2 regions of the Sporosarcina sp. P25 genome follow, and region 1 is predicted to be linked to the other one. Evidence: riboswitches for the same ligand, from Rfam matches in the RefSeq annotation. Region 1 holds a riboswitch; the other holds the start of a gene.
What was found. A riboswitch is a leader RNA that binds a small molecule or an ion and turns the genes downstream of it on or off. The one in region 1 is predicted to bind cobalamin.
Positions count from the first base shown of each region.

Region 2: another riboswitch for cobalamin. It lies ahead of CSV70_RS00235 (ABC transporter substrate-binding protein); the one in region 1 lies ahead of CSV70_RS07850 (ribonucleoside-diphosphate reductase subunit alpha).

Region 1 covers NZ_PDYV01000006.1:151,424-159,060, reverse strand. The annotation lists gene CSV70_RS07860 (ribonucleotide-diphosphate reductase subunit beta) at 1-944, opposite strand, end outside; gene CSV70_RS07855 (flavodoxin) at 923-1,360, opposite strand; gene CSV70_RS07850 (ribonucleoside-diphosphate reductase subunit alpha) at 1,348-3,570, opposite strand; cobalamin riboswitch at 3,730-3,905, opposite strand; gene CSV70_RS07845 (alanine/glycine:cation symporter family protein) at 4,394-5,815, opposite strand; gene CSV70_RS07840 (glycerate kinase) at 5,891-7,009, opposite strand; gene CSV70_RS07835 (hypothetical protein) at 7,545-7,637, opposite strand, start outside.
Region 2 covers NZ_PDYV01000001.1:40,742-48,378, forward strand. The annotation lists gene CSV70_RS00220 (transglycosylase domain-containing protein) at 1-10, opposite strand, end outside; gene CSV70_RS00225 (YwiB family protein) at 169-585, shown strand; gene argS (arginine--tRNA ligase) at 582-2,249, shown strand; cobalamin riboswitch at 2,899-3,025, shown strand; gene CSV70_RS00235 (ABC transporter substrate-binding protein) at 3,167-4,153, shown strand; gene CSV70_RS00240 (FecCD family ABC transporter permease) at 4,146-5,138, shown strand; gene CSV70_RS00245 (adenosylcobinamide amidohydrolase) at 5,141-6,613, shown strand; gene cbiB (adenosylcobinamide-phosphate synthase CbiB) at 6,613-7,566, shown strand; gene cobD (threonine-phosphate decarboxylase CobD) at 7,553-7,637, shown strand, end outside.

The DNA.
Region 1 (7,637 bases):
ACGTACGCGCGGATCCACTTCATTGGATTCTCTGTGAACTCTGGATAGATTTCGCTCAAGCCGAGCATGCGCAACATTTTGTTCGCGCGATACTTCACGTAGCCTTCCATCTCTTCTAGCTCCAGGCCATCGATTCCTGCTAATACATAGCGGCTCCAGATGACTTCTTGCTCGACGGAGTGGCGGAATTGGTCATAGATCCATTCCGTGAATTCGTCTGTGTTATACTCTGGATTTTCGGCCAAAGCTGCTCGGAAGATATCGCTGATCGCTTTACCGTGCTGCAGTTCGTCACGGTTGATGTACGAAATCATCGTGGATGTGCCAACCATTTTTTGATGGCGCGCTAAGTTATAGAAAAATGCGAAGCCACTGTAGAAGAATAGACCTTCTAATAATGTCGTATACACCATCGCTTTTAGAACTGTTTCGATTGTCGGGTTCTCCGCAAATTCATTGTAGACATCTACAATTCGTTCATTTCGCTTCATTAATACTTCGTCAGTGCGCCCCATTTCAAAGGCTTCCATTTGCTTGTCTAAGTTCGTGACAGATGAAAGTACATACGCGTAGCTATGGTTATGCTCACTTTCCTGGTCGGCAATAGTCGCGAGAATCGACTTGACGGAAGGATCCGTTGTGAAGTCTGCGATTTTCATTGCGATGACAGTTTGTGGACCGTCAAGTGTCGCCAGTAGGCCGATAATTTTTAGGAATGCGGATTGTTCTTCTTGTGTCAGGCTTGAGAACTGCTTGACATCTTGCGTCATGTCGACTTCATTCGCCGTCCAGAAAAGAGAACGGATTCGCTGACGTAATGTATAGAAATGAGGGTGCGCGATGTCGTTCCAGTTTAGGATGCCGCTTGCTTCGCCACCGAAAATAGCTGTCGCCTTATTCGGGTTTGCAGGATTCAGTACTTTTACTCTTGTAAGTGTCGCCAATGTTCGAGCACTCCTTTCGTCCAATTCGTAACCGTTTGTTCTTGTATGCCGCGCGGACTTTGTTCGATCTTCAGTGGGTCAAAAGGTGAATGATAGAATTTTGCCAGCTTATCTGCAGCTTTGCAAAATAGATCATCGCCGCCAAACTGCGTATCCCCTGTGCCAAAAACGTAGACGAGCTCGGGTTTATAACCGACGTCCGCCACGAAGTCTTTTACTTCATCGGGCGTTGCACCTTTTTCCCATGTGAATGAACCGATGCACAGCGCGTCGTATTCTTTAACGTTTGGAATGACTCCGATGCCGATACGATAGGTATCGACTTCGACGCCTTCACTTTGTAAACTTTCCGTAATCAATTCCGCTACTTCCTGAGTGTTGCCGCTCCAGGATGCATAGGCGATTAAGAATGACACCACTCGCACTCCTCGATCTCCGCTGCAGTTGAACGCATATAGTACGTGGTTTTCATGCCGGATTTCCATGCCTGCAAGTGTAAATCCAAAATAACGGATGCGCGGATGGAGTTCGGTACATAAATATTGAATGAAATTGACTGATCGATGTGTTGCTGACGCGCGGCGTTTTGCTTGATAGACCAGCGCTGATCGACGATGTAAGCAGAACGACGGTAAATGTCATACGTATTATGATCTAGATCCGGTGCAATAACCGGTAATTTATAGTCTTTCTTCTCTTCATGGTAGAACGGCTTGAATACTGGATCGATGGAAGCTGTTGAGCCTGCGATAACCGACGTCGAGCTGTTCGGTGCGACTGCCATCAAGTAGCCGTTCCGCATACCGTTCATTGCCACATCCATGCGCAGTTCACGCCATTTATTCGAATCGTATTCGCGTTGCTCGAAGTATTCGCCCGTTTGCCAATCCGAACCATCGAACAATGGATATGCGCCTTTTTCTTTCGATAATTCCATTGAAGCTTTAATTGTCAAATACGCGATATTTTCATACAGCTCGTCTGCGAAATTCACCGCTTCATCCGATTCCCACTGAATGTTTTTCAATGCGAGTAAATGGTGCCAGCCAAATGTGCCAAGTCCAATTCCACGGTAGCGCGTATTTGTGCGTTGTGCTTGTACAACTGGGATTTGGTTCTGATCAATGACGTTATCGAGCATACGCACTTGAATGCGGATCAAACGGTCTAGCACGTCTGCTGTAACCGCTCTTCCAAGGTTAATCGATGACAGGTTACATACAACGAAATCGCCTGGCTTCGTGCGTGTGACGACCATATCGTCTTCTAGTGTTACGGATTCATGTGTAGATGCTGACATATTTTGAAGTATTTCTGAGCACAAATTACTAGAATAAATCATGCCTTCATGCTTATTCGGGTTCATACGGTTTACTTCATCACGGTAGAACATGAATGGCGTTCCTGTCTCGAGCTGGCTACGTAGGATACGCTTCATGATTTCAATCGCTGAAACCGTCTCTCTGGATAAATCTTCATTGCGGACACATTCTTCATACTTCTCGCGGAATGTTCCTTTCCCTTTTGTTTCATCATAGAAGTCTTCCAATGAATAGCCCATTTTCGTGCGGACTTCATGTGGATCGAATAAATGCCAGTCTTCGCGGGACTCGACTTTCTCCATGAATAAGTCCGGCAAGCAAACGCCTGTGAAAATGTCATGTGCGCGCAAACGGTCATCACCGTTATTGAGCTTGAGATCAAGGAATGTGAAGATGTCTTGATGCCATACATCAAGATAAACGGCTACAGCCCCTTGACGTTGACCGAGTTGGTCGACACTGACTGCCGTATTGTTCAGCTGTTTGATCCATGGGAGAACACCACTTGATGCACCTTCGAAGCCACGAATCGATGCACCGCGAGAACGAACTTTCCCCATATAGACACCGATTCCGCCGCCGAATTTCGACAAGTTCGCGATATCAGTGTTGCTGTTGTAGATCCCTTGTAAGGAATCATCCACTGTATCGATAAAGCAACTTGATAGCTGTCCGTGCATCTTGCCTGCATTCGATAATGTAGGTGTCGCAACAGTCATATACAAATTGCTCATCGCCCAATACGCTTCGCTGACTTTATGAATGCGGTCTACTGTTTCATCTTGCATTAACGTCATCGCGATGATTAACCAGCGCTCTTGTGGAAGCTCCACTGATTGTTTCTTAAAGTTTACTGTTACATAGCGGTCTACCAATGTTTTCAAGCCGATATATGTGAATAAAAGGTCACGAGAAGGATCGAGTAGCTTGCCGATTTCCTGAAGCTCATCTTGGCTGTATTTCTCTGTCAGAACAGGTGTATATAAACCTTGTTCCACCAAGCGTTCTACATTTTTCGCAAAATCGGTATACACATCCGCTCCACGCAATGCTTTTTGCTTTGCATAGACGTCGAATAAATAAATACGCGCAGCTACAAACGTCCAATACGTGGTCGCTTCATCAATACGGCTTAAAGACTCTAGCACCATCGCATTCGTCCACTCAGTTGCCGAGCTTGCCGGATGACGCTCCTGGAATTTCTCGCTCGCTTCGATCAACGGTTCGATTTGTTTCTTGCCGAATTCCTCTTGTAAATTTTCCATCAATAGATTAAGTCCCACAGCTTCTTGAATAATAGCCATTATATCCGCTCCCTTTAGTTAATTAGTTCGGTTATATACTAAATAAAAAAACTCCCAATAAAATCGGGAGTCGTCAATTGACGCTTAGTAGATAGCGGAAAGTTTTAGGCAGACTGAAAAAAGACTGCTTTGTGCTTTCACTCTCCAACCCCGAAGAATGTTTTGCTGAGATGACTGGCAGGTCTACTGGCTGGCACATCGCTCTTCCATCTTTCCTTCCCGCCGAAGCAGTGGTTTTACAAGATAGTCGTCCGTGCCCTCAGTTGCGGGGGCAGCTCCGTTCGTGGCGGATTCCCTTTTAAACGTGGTGGGTACCAATTCATCTAATTGCTGTTACACACTATATATAGTGTATTGATTCATATATAACCCTAACATGTTGTGTTCAAACATGCAAAACAAAAATCGAACCGATGTTCAGAATCCTTCTTCTGAACTACGATTCGACTTTTGTTATTCAGTATTTTATAGTATATCAAACTTTTTACTTCTTGACTAAATTGTTTGTGTGAACGTTTTAATTAGATAGTGAAATTAGTGAGGAGAAGGGATTTCCGCTACAGCAGGGGGACGCTTTCCGGAGGGCGTGGCCTGAGCCAAACGAACAGCGAAGGGTTCGCTTTGCCGTATTTCTGTGTACTTTGCAGAAATTGAGGCACCTGGCCAGGGTCTCAGACTCACGCTGATCCTCCCGGAGTCGCCCCCTGCTTCCTCTACAATCCTACTTTCTAACGTAGACCACCTAGAAAATTCACTGTATTTATTAGTTCCAATTCAAAGTCTTAAGATCAAAATATAAAAAGCCCAATATTATCTATCAATATCACAAACGATCTTCTGCTCTTTCAGCTGTTTCTTCCCAACACTCTGCGCCTTTTAAATCAGGGATGCTAGCTGCTTTGAAGACGGGGTTCCTGCCCGCCTTTCGTTGTTTGGTGAAGTCGTCGAGTACTTTGAAGGCAATTTTGCCCAGGAGTAGTATAACGACCAAGTTAATGATGGCCATTAGTCCCATGAATAAGTCGGCCATGTCCCAGACGACTTGTACTTTTGCAACGGCTCCGAAGTAGACCATAGCGAGTACGAGAACTTGGTAGATTCGTTTCCACAAGACGTTAGCGTTGATAAATTCGATGTTCGTTTCGCCATAGTAGTAGTTACCGATGATGGAACTGAAGGCGAAGAACATGATCGCCACGGCGATGAAGTATGGTGCCCATGCGCCTACGTGTACTTCCATGGATGCTTGCGTCAATAAGATACCGTTTGTTTCGCCTGATTGGTACAAGCCGCCAAGTAAGATAATGAAGGCAGTTGCTGAACAGATGATGATGGTATCGAAAAATACGCCTAATGATTGTACGAGTCCTTGTTTTGCTGGGTGTGATACGTTCGCTGTAGCTGCTGCGTTTGGGACACTACCCATACCTGCTTCATTGGAGAACAGACCTCGGCGTACACCTTGCATCATAGCCATACCGATTCCGCCACCCATGATTTCTTTAATACCGAATGCGTGCTCGAAAATTAATGCGATCATCGCTGGAACTTCTGTAATGTTCAATATCACAATATACAATGCTACGATAATATAAAATGTTGCCATTATAGGTACGATAGTCTGCGTTACTTTAACAATACGCTGCACACCACCAAAGACAATTACTGCCGTCAGAGCAATGAGTCCAACTCCTACAGCCCAATGTGGAATGCCGAATACGTCTGTGAACGATTGACTGATTGTGTTCGATTGCACTGCGTTAAAGATGAATCCGAAACACATCGTCAGTAAAATCGCAAAGACAATACCAAGTTTCCGCCAGCCTAACGCTTTTTGCATATAATACGCCGGCCCTCCGCGGAAAGTATCGCCGTCTTTCACTTTATACACTTGCGCCAATGTACTTTCAATGAATGCAGTCGCCATACCGATTATAGCGATAACCCACATCCAGAATACCGCGCCGGGCCCACCGATTCCGATCGCAAGGGCTACCCCTGCTACGTTACCTGTCCCTACACGCGACGCGGCACTAATTGTAAATGCTTGGAATGGCGATACCCCGTCGTTGCTATCCTTCTTCTCAACAATCAGACGGAACATCTCACCAAATAAGCGTACTTGTACAAATTTCGTGCGAATTGAGAAATATAAACCTGTTGCCAATAAAAGTCCAATTAAAACATATGTCCAAATGAAATTATTCGCCGGCCCTACAAGCCAGTTGATTGCATCTTGAAACATCTGACCACCTCCTCGTGTATTCTATACCCTACCCGCCTACTTGCTATGCATCGCATAATAAAAAACTATTTTCTACTATCTACTTTGCATGACTATCGACGTTTTGTTTTCCAATAACTCTGCCGCATTTGCCATCAATTCGGCTAACGACTTCTTTCCATCATCCAATGAATGCAATTCGGTGAACCACACAAGAAGCTCTTGACGCGCCGCTTCTTCAATCGCTCCTGAAATGACAATAACCGGAACATCCTCTACCCTCGCAAGCTTTGCAATCCCCATTAATGCCTTGCCTGCAAGCGTCTGTCGATCCGTCTTACCTTCCCCTGTTACAATGAAATCTGCTGAAGATAGATGCTTTTCGAAATCCATCGCTTCGAGCATGACATCAATTCCACTTTCAAGACGCGCTCCACAATAGGCAATTAATGCACCCGCACTTCCCCCAGCTGCGCCTGCACCGCGTAACACATGCAATCGCACGCCCATTTGCTTTTCCGTCTCGTCCGCCAAATGTCGTAACCCTTCATCCAGACGCAGGATCATCTCTGCATCCGCTCCTTTTTGCGGACCGAAAACAAACGACGCGCCTTGCTCACCGACAAACGGATTGTCCACATCAGATGCAATGCGAATGTCCGTCTCCAGCAAACGTTTATCCAGTTGCGAGGTATCGATTTCATTGATTAACGGAAGCGTAGCCCCATTCATCCGCAATAGCTGTCCATCAGAGAGGAAACGAACGCCTAGCGCTTCAAGCAAACCCGTTCCCCCATCATTCGTCGCACTCCCGCCAAGTCCAATGATCATTTTCCTGTAACCCATATCCAGCGCATGACGAATTAACTGCCCCGTGCCAAATGTTGACGCTTTCATTGGATCGAGTTCATGCTCCTCAAGCAACAGCAAACCGGACGCCTGTGCCATTTCAATGACCGCTGTCTCACCGTCACCAAGCATACCAAAGCATGCATCTATTGTGCGACCAAGCGGATCTTGCACAGATACGGTTCGCAACGTCCCGCCAGTTGACGCGACAAGGACAGCAAGCGTTCCCTCGCCACCATCCGCGACTGGTAAACGGACTACTTCTGCATGCGGATATACTTTCTTCACGCCACTATACATAGCGTCGGCCGCTTGATCTGCCTGTAAGCTGCCCTTAAATGCATCAGGGGCAATGACAATTTTCACGGCTCACACTCCCTTTATTCGTATTCTAGCAGATTATGCAGGAAAAGTTACCATAAATTATTGGATAGCTACTATATTTTTATACTATAGACTTTCCGCTGCCTGTGGTGGATGTGGATCCGATCATACTTTAGTGGATAGCGCTCTATGAGACCGTTCAGCCGCTCTATCGGGATGTGTTTCCGCTCAAGGGCAACGGGAAGCCGATCATACTTCAGTGGAGTGCGCTCTATGAGGCCGTTCATCCGCTCTATCAGCACGCGTTTCCGCTCATGGGCAACCGGAGAAGCCGAGCATACTTCTGCGGGAAGCGCTCTATGAGGACGTCTATCCGCTCTATCAGAATACGTTTCCGCTCATAGTCAACGGGCATCCGATCATACTTCTGCGGAGAACGCTCTATGAGTCTGTTTATCCGTTCTATCGGGGCGCGTTTCCGATCATAGGCAACCGGCATCCGATCATACTTCTGCGGAGAGCGCTCTATGAGTCTGTCTACCCGCTCTATCAGGACACGTTTCCGCTCATAGGCAACCTAAGTCCGATCATACTTCTGCGGAGAACGCTCTATGAGGCTGGCCAGCCGCCCTATCGGAACACATTTCCGCTCATAGTCAACGGGCATCCG
Region 2 (7,637 bases), on a different contig from region 1:
TACGTTTCATTGCTCATCACATCCCGTTCCATTCAGTATCTTTTGACAGTATGGGACGGTTATGGACGGATTAAACGGACTGTAGGAAAAGTTTAGACGTGTAACATTGAAACTGGTGCCGGAAGAAGTGTATAATGAGTGAATCTATTTACTTAAGGCGGTGAACGAATGGAAGCGCCAAAAATGGAAGTTCAGCTCCGTTCCGTTATTCAACATCCAGACCAGCAAGCGGAAACGCATACGATGCAGGCAACTGGAGAACTCATTGAGAAAAAAGGACAGGCCTATTTATTGTTTGAAGAACGAACAGAAGGAATGCCAGTAGTCCGAACGACCGTGAAATTACATGCTGAAGATGCCTTCATCATGCGTAAAGGCGGCGTGCAGATGCGATTGCCGTTCAGACAAGACGATATGCGCCTCGGCACGTACGGTAATGGCCCTGCAGTTATGGATTTAGCCGTTTATACCAATCAACTGGAGTGGGTTCCTGGACGCTTTACGGTAGCGTACGACTTACATTCAGAAGAAAGCTTATTAGGGAAATACCATTTGACAATAACCTACTCGGAGGTAACACAATGAATGCAGTAGAGCAGATTCAACATGAAATTAAAGAAGCATTGCACCAAGCCATTGAGAAAGCGCAACTAGTCGAAAGTGCAGATATTCCCGACATTAAATTGGAATCACCAAGAAGTAAAGAGAACGGAGATTATGCAGCGAATATCGCTATGCAGTTGACAAAACTAGCGAAAAAGCCGCCACGTGCAATTGCGGAAAGTATTTTAGAGCACCTCGATACGAAGAACACCGCAATCGACTCCATTGAAATCGCTGGACCTGGCTTCCTCAATATCCGCTTGAAAACAGACAGCCTCGGGGATATCGTGAAATCTGTCCTGGATCAAGGAGCAGACTACGGACGTTCCGATAGCGGACAGCAACAGAAGATCCAAGTTGAATTCGTATCAGCGAACCCAACAGGCGATTTGCACTTAGGACACGCACGTGGGGCATCCCTTGGAGATTCATTATGTAATATTCTCGACAAAGCAGGCTATGACGTAGCGCGTGAATACTATATCAATGATGCAGGTAATCAAATAAATAATTTAGCGTTATCGATCGACGTTCGTTATTTCGAAGCACTTGGATTGGAAAAAGAAATGCCAGAAGATGGCTATCGCGGCGCAGATATTATTACGATCGCAAAAGGCCTCGTCGAACAATACGGCGACAAGTATGTCCATGTTCCAGAACAAGAGCGACTTGCATTTTTCCGTGAACACGGCTTGAATATCGAACTGGATAAACTAAAGAAAGACTTGACGGACTTCCGCGTTCATTTCGACAACTGGTTCTCGGAAACGTCTCTATATAACAACGGTAAAATCGATGTTGCGCTCAATAAATTACGTGAAAATGGCCATGTCTTTGAAGAAGACGGTGCTACTTGGTTCCGTTCCACTACATTTGGCGACGATAAAGACCGTGTATTGATCAAACAAGACGGTTCATTCACATACTTAACGCCAGACATTGCTTATCACCAAGACAAGCTGAGTCGTGGATTTGATAAACTTATCAATATTTGGGGAGCAGACCACCACGGATATATTCCACGTATGAAAGCAGCTATCCAGGCGCTTGGCTATGACCGCGACACGCTTGAAGTAGAAGTGGCGCAAATGGTTCAGCTTTACAAAGACGGAGAAAAATTCAAAATGAGCAAACGCACAGGAAAAGCCGTCACATTGCGTGAACTCGTAGAAGAAGTAGGACTAGACGCTGTACGTTATTTCTTCGCGATGCGCTCAGGCGATGCACAAATGGACTTCGATTTAGATTTGGCCGTATCCAAATCCAATGAAAACCCTGTCTACTACGCACAATACGCACACGCACGTATTTGTTCGATCTTGCGTCAGGCAAAAGAACAGAATGTAGAAGCGTCAACAGAAAACGTCACGCTATTGCAAGACGAAAAAGAGTTAGAGCTACTGAAGAAACTCGGTGACTTCCCGAAACTAATCAGCGACTCGGCTCGTATGCGCGCACCGCACCGCGTGACAACTTACATTCAGGAACTAGCAGCTACATTCCATAGTTTCTACAATGCGAACAAGGTGCTAGATCCGGAAAACAAAGACCTTTCCGAAGCACGTTTGGCATTGATTACAGCTACTAAAACAACGATTGCCAACGCGTTGAAACTTGTAGGCGTTGAAGCACCTGAAAGAATGTAATATATCGAAAATGGCCAAGCGGGTTTACTGCTTGGCTTTTTCTTTATGAATGGTAAAGGGGAAGGCAACGTTTCGCTATGTTCCAGGCGGACGCGTTTCGGGAGGGCCCGCGGTAAGCCAACCAGGTCGCTTCGCTTCCTTTTGGTTGTCTCACCTGATCGGGCTAATCCTCCCCGAGTCGCCGCCTTGCACTTCGCTTCACTGGTGTTTCTTTCTTGAGATAGAGAGTGAAGTTCAAGGGCTTACGGGTGATTAAATTTTGAGGTTGGAAAAGGTAAGGCAACGTTTCGCTACGTTCCAGGCGGACGCGTTTGGGAGGGCCCGCGGTGAGCCCCCTAGTCGCTACGCTCCTTTAGTGGTCTCACCTGATCGGGCTAATCCTCCCCGAGTCGCCGCCTTGCACTTCGCTTCACTGGTGTTTCTATCCTGTGATGGAGAGCGAGGTTCAAGGGCTTACGGGTGATTAAATTTTGAGGTGGGAAAGGGGAAGGCAACGTTTCGCAGCGTTCCAGGCGGACGCGTTCGGGAGGTCTCATCGCGAGGCCTCTCAGCAAAGCGTCCCCCTGCTGGAGCCTCACTCCCTATGTCATACCCAAACTCCTCCTATCCCCTGTACAACCAACACTATTATCGCTATAATAAATCATAATTACATATCTTCTAAAAAGGTTCTCGAAAATTGAGATGAAAAGCGAAATCGGTTCAAATCCGATGCGGTCCCGCCACTGTACGTGCGATGCACAAGCCAGGTCACCTGCCTTTTTGGAAAATGAAGTTCCGCAGCAACCTACGAGGATAGGTGTGATGGAAGAGATCACGCATTGATTTCATCCCACCTAATCCTTCGAACTATCGGAGGGTTTTTTTCATGTCTGCGGCTTGCGTAATGCAACACACATATTGAAGGAGGAACACACATGAAGAAGTTTTGGCAACTACTGCTGACGGCTATGCTTGCGGTACTACTACTTGCAGCATGCGGAAGCGACAGTACAAAAGAAGAAACACCGGCAGATAAAAACCAAGCGGGTGAAGAAGCGAAAACAGAACAAGAGTCAACGGATACAACGAGTTACCCATACACCCTGACAGATGCAATTGGCGAAGAAATTACATTTGAACAAGCGCCGGAAACTGTCATTTCATTAATTCCAAGTAACACGGAAATTTTATTCGGTATTGATGCTGGCGATCAAGTCATCGCTGTAACAGAAAACGATGATTATCCTAAAGAAGTAACGGAGCTTGATACCGTAGGGGACTTTACGGTCAACATAGAAAAAGTGATTTCATTGCAACCGGAAGCGGTATTCGCACATGAAATGATGATGGGCTCGAATGAAGAAGGATTGAACCAAATTCGTGACGCAGGCATCCCTGTGATCGTCGTACAGAATGCAGGAACATTTGAAGAGACATATGAAACGATTGAAATGATTGGTGAAGTCATGGACAAAAATGCGGAAGCCAATCAAATCGTCGAAGATATGAAAACGAAAATTGCTGATATCGAAAAGAAAGCAGCAGATATCACGGATAAGAAGCGCGTGTTCGTTGAAAACTCCGATGCACCTGAAATCTATACGGCAGGAAAAGGCACATTCCCACAGCAGTTTTTGGATATCATTAACGCTGAGAACATTGTGACGGAAGAAGGCTGGATTATGATCAGTCCTGAAACGATTGTAGATGAAAATCCGGATGTGATTTTGGCGATCTATAGCTATGTTCCAAATGTCGTAGAAAATATTAAAACGCGTGACGGCTTTGATGCGGTGACTGCGATCAAAGAAGATCAAGTCATTCAACTGGATGAAGATATTACAAGCCGTACAGGTCCACGTTTAGCTGACGGATTAGAATTGTTTGCGAAAGCAATCTATCCTGAGGTATTCGGTGAATAAAACCGTTCTCGCCTACGTCGTGTCGATCGCCACATTGCTTGTGGCGATCTGGCTCGGTGTATCGATCGGTACAGTGAAAATACCAATAGAGACGCTATGGGATCAATCGGACACGACCGCAAGTAATATTTTGTGGAAGATTCGTATGCCGCGTGTGTTGCTGGCTGGAATCGTCGGTGCCTCATTGGCTATTTCAGGGGCTGCTTTTCAAGGGCTACTGAAAAACCCATTAGCTGATCCTTACACCCTCGGAGTGTCATCCGGTGCCTCTGTCGGCGCCGTGATCACACTCTTTTTTGGTATATCGCTGCCGGTCCTTGGCGCTTTCACCTTACCTGTATTTAGTATGATCGGTGCTGCAGTGACGATGTTTTTAGTGATCGGTTTTGCTCGAATGGTCGACCGGTCAATGAAAATGGAAACTATTATTTTAACAGGAATTATTTTCGGTTCATTTCTCGGCTCTGTGTTGTCGCTGATGATCGCGTTGACGCAAGAAGAACTCCGTCAGATTGTTGGTTGGCTTCTTGGTAGCGTATCGATGCGTGGCTGGAATTACATTGTAATGGTCTTGCCGTTTTTCATCATCGGCTCATTCATGCTGTGGCTTAATCGCCGCGAATTGAACGCTTTATTATTCGGTGAAGAACGTGCGCATCATCTTGGAGTCAATGTCAAACAGCGTAAATTGATGATTTTGCTAGGCGGATCGGTATTAACTGGCTCGGCTGTTGCGGTGTCCGGAACAATCGGCTTCGTTGGCCTAGTTGTCCCCCATATGACACGTATGTTATGGGGCTCCGATCACCGTCATGTACTGCCGTTATCATTATGTAACGGTGCATCATTATTGATCATTTGCGATCTCGTAGCACGAACGATTATTTCACCGGCTGAATTACCGGTCGGTGTCATTACAGCATTCATTGGCGCTCCGGTGTTTGCCTATATCTTTTACAAACAACGTAGAAAAGGAGCGATGTGAAGATGTTGCAAGTGGAAAACGTATCGGGAGGCTACGGCAAGGAACCGATTGTGCGAAATGTGTCGTTCCACGTGGAAAAAGGAGAAGTTCTCGGAATTTTAGGGCCGAATGGTAGCGGGAAATCCACGTTATTGAAAATTATATCGGGAATTTTGCCGAAACAAAGCGGGAAGGTCATGATTGCAGGAAAACCTTCTGGCGCCTATACCCAAAAGCAATTCGCGCAGCAAGTAGCCGTCTTGCCGCAGCTCCATGCCCATGCCTTTTCTCATAGCGTGAAAGACACTGTTGCTCTCGGTCGTTATCCGTATCAATCGGGGATTTTCTCGAGCTGGTCGGAGTTGGATGAGCGAGCAGTGCAGGAAGCGATGAACTATACAGGTGTCACGCGATATGAAAATACCGCCATTGAATTATTATCTGGCGGCGAGCAACAACGCGTATTTGTTGCGCAAGCGCTCGCCCAGCAAGCTCCTATTTTATTATTGGATGAACCGACGAACCATTTAGACATCGCGCATCAGCAACAATTGCTCGATACGATCCGCAATCAAGCGAGGCAGAAAGGGATCACAGTCATTTCGGTATTTCATGACATCAATCTGGCCGCTCTTTATTGCGATCGTCTATTGCTGTTGAAGAACGGGGAAGTAGCATCAATCGGCGAACCGCAAGACGTCGTGCTCGAGCAAGAGATTCATCACGTATACAATGCACGCGTCAAAACACAGCCCCATCCTGAAATGCCGAAGCCACAAATGACGCTGTTGCCGAACTTGCAAGAAAAGGTGCAACTATTCAGTGTAAAGAAAGCGGACGTAACGATTCAAGAAGATCATGTATTGTTGCAATCAAGCCAACCGCTGAAGACGATTTCTTCCGCTGTCCATAATGCGGGGCTTGGTTGGTACAAGACGTTTGTCAATCGAGGCGTGCGTGCGGATTATATGATCGATGATGTACAGCGCGAGAACACGGAATACTTGCGAACGCTTGGCTATCATTTGACAGATACAGTCGCCATGATGACTGCCGTTAGTCCGGAGCACGTTGAAGTAGAAGAATATGAAGGACAGTTCGGCTCGATTGTCGTGGCCGTGACAGCGGGTGTCGGAAACGCGGTAGATGTTTCGAAGTCTTGGCAACGTGAAGATATTCCTTACATAGGTACGATCAATACATGGGTATTCATTAATGGTGAATTAAGTGAAGAAGCTTTCGTTCAGGCGTTGATTACCGCAACAGAAGCGAAGGCGAAAGCACTGCAAGACGAGCAAGTGAAGGATCCTGAATCGAGCACGGTCGCTACAGGGACTTCGACAGATAGCTTGTTGATCGCATCTACGCAACAAGGAGAATACTTGCCGTACGCGGGGCCGATTACTCAACTCGGTAAGTTGATCGGTAAAGGGGTCTATGATTGTACGGTACGGGCAATTCATTCGTATCGATTAGCAGTAGGTGACCATCGATGATCCCTGCACATTTTATTGCGATTGCGATTGGCATGGTACTCGATCGAATCATTGGGGATCCACCCAACTGGCCGCATCCAGTCAAGTGGCTAGGCACGACGATTAGTAACTTGACGAAGCTATTGAATAAAGGCCGTATGCGCACAATAAAAGGTGCGATTGTATGGTTACTTATTTGTATGACGACATTTCTACTCGCCATTTGGCTCGTCAGTATCGCCTATCGCCTACATCTATTGGCGGGAATCGCAATCGAAGCGCTGCTCATTGCGGCGGGACTTGCACAAAAAAGTTTGCGAGACGCGGCGTTGCTCGTCTATGAGCCATTGAAGTCAGGAGATATGGACGAAGCCCGTGAAAAGCTAAGTTGGATTGTCGGCAGGGATACAAAGAAGCTCGACGAGAGTGCGATAGCCCGTGCTACGATTGAAACGGTTTCGGAAAATACGTCTGACGGCATCACGGCACCGTTATTTTGGGCGTTCTTGCTCGGGGCACCTGGTCTATGGTTATATAAAGCGGTCAATACACTCGACTCCATGGTAGGGTACAACGATGAGCGTTATCGGGAATTCGGAAAAGTTTCCGCACGCATGGATGATCTCTTTAACTGGATTCCTTCAAGAATTACAGGATTGCTCATTTTATTATGTACTCCGAATGAAGGTGGACATTCAATTAAAAAGCGAATTAGCGGTTGGTTAAGCGATGCAAAAAAACATATGAGCCCGAACAGCGGCTATTTGGAAGCAGCAACAGCTTGGCAACTCAATATCCAGTTAGGTGGGCGCAGTACATATCGCGGAGTAGTGTCGGAACGGGCGGTACTTGGCCCGTCAGTCGTTGCGAATAAAGAACATATCCGCTCCACAACATATCAAATGCAAGTCGTGTCTTGGACTTTCTGGTCACTCGGCACAGTAGTAGGAGGAATTTTCTATGCGATTGCCTGAACACGGTGCAAACAGCAAAAGACTGTATACATCAATAAATATTCCGATGCCTGATGAAGTGTTGGATTTCA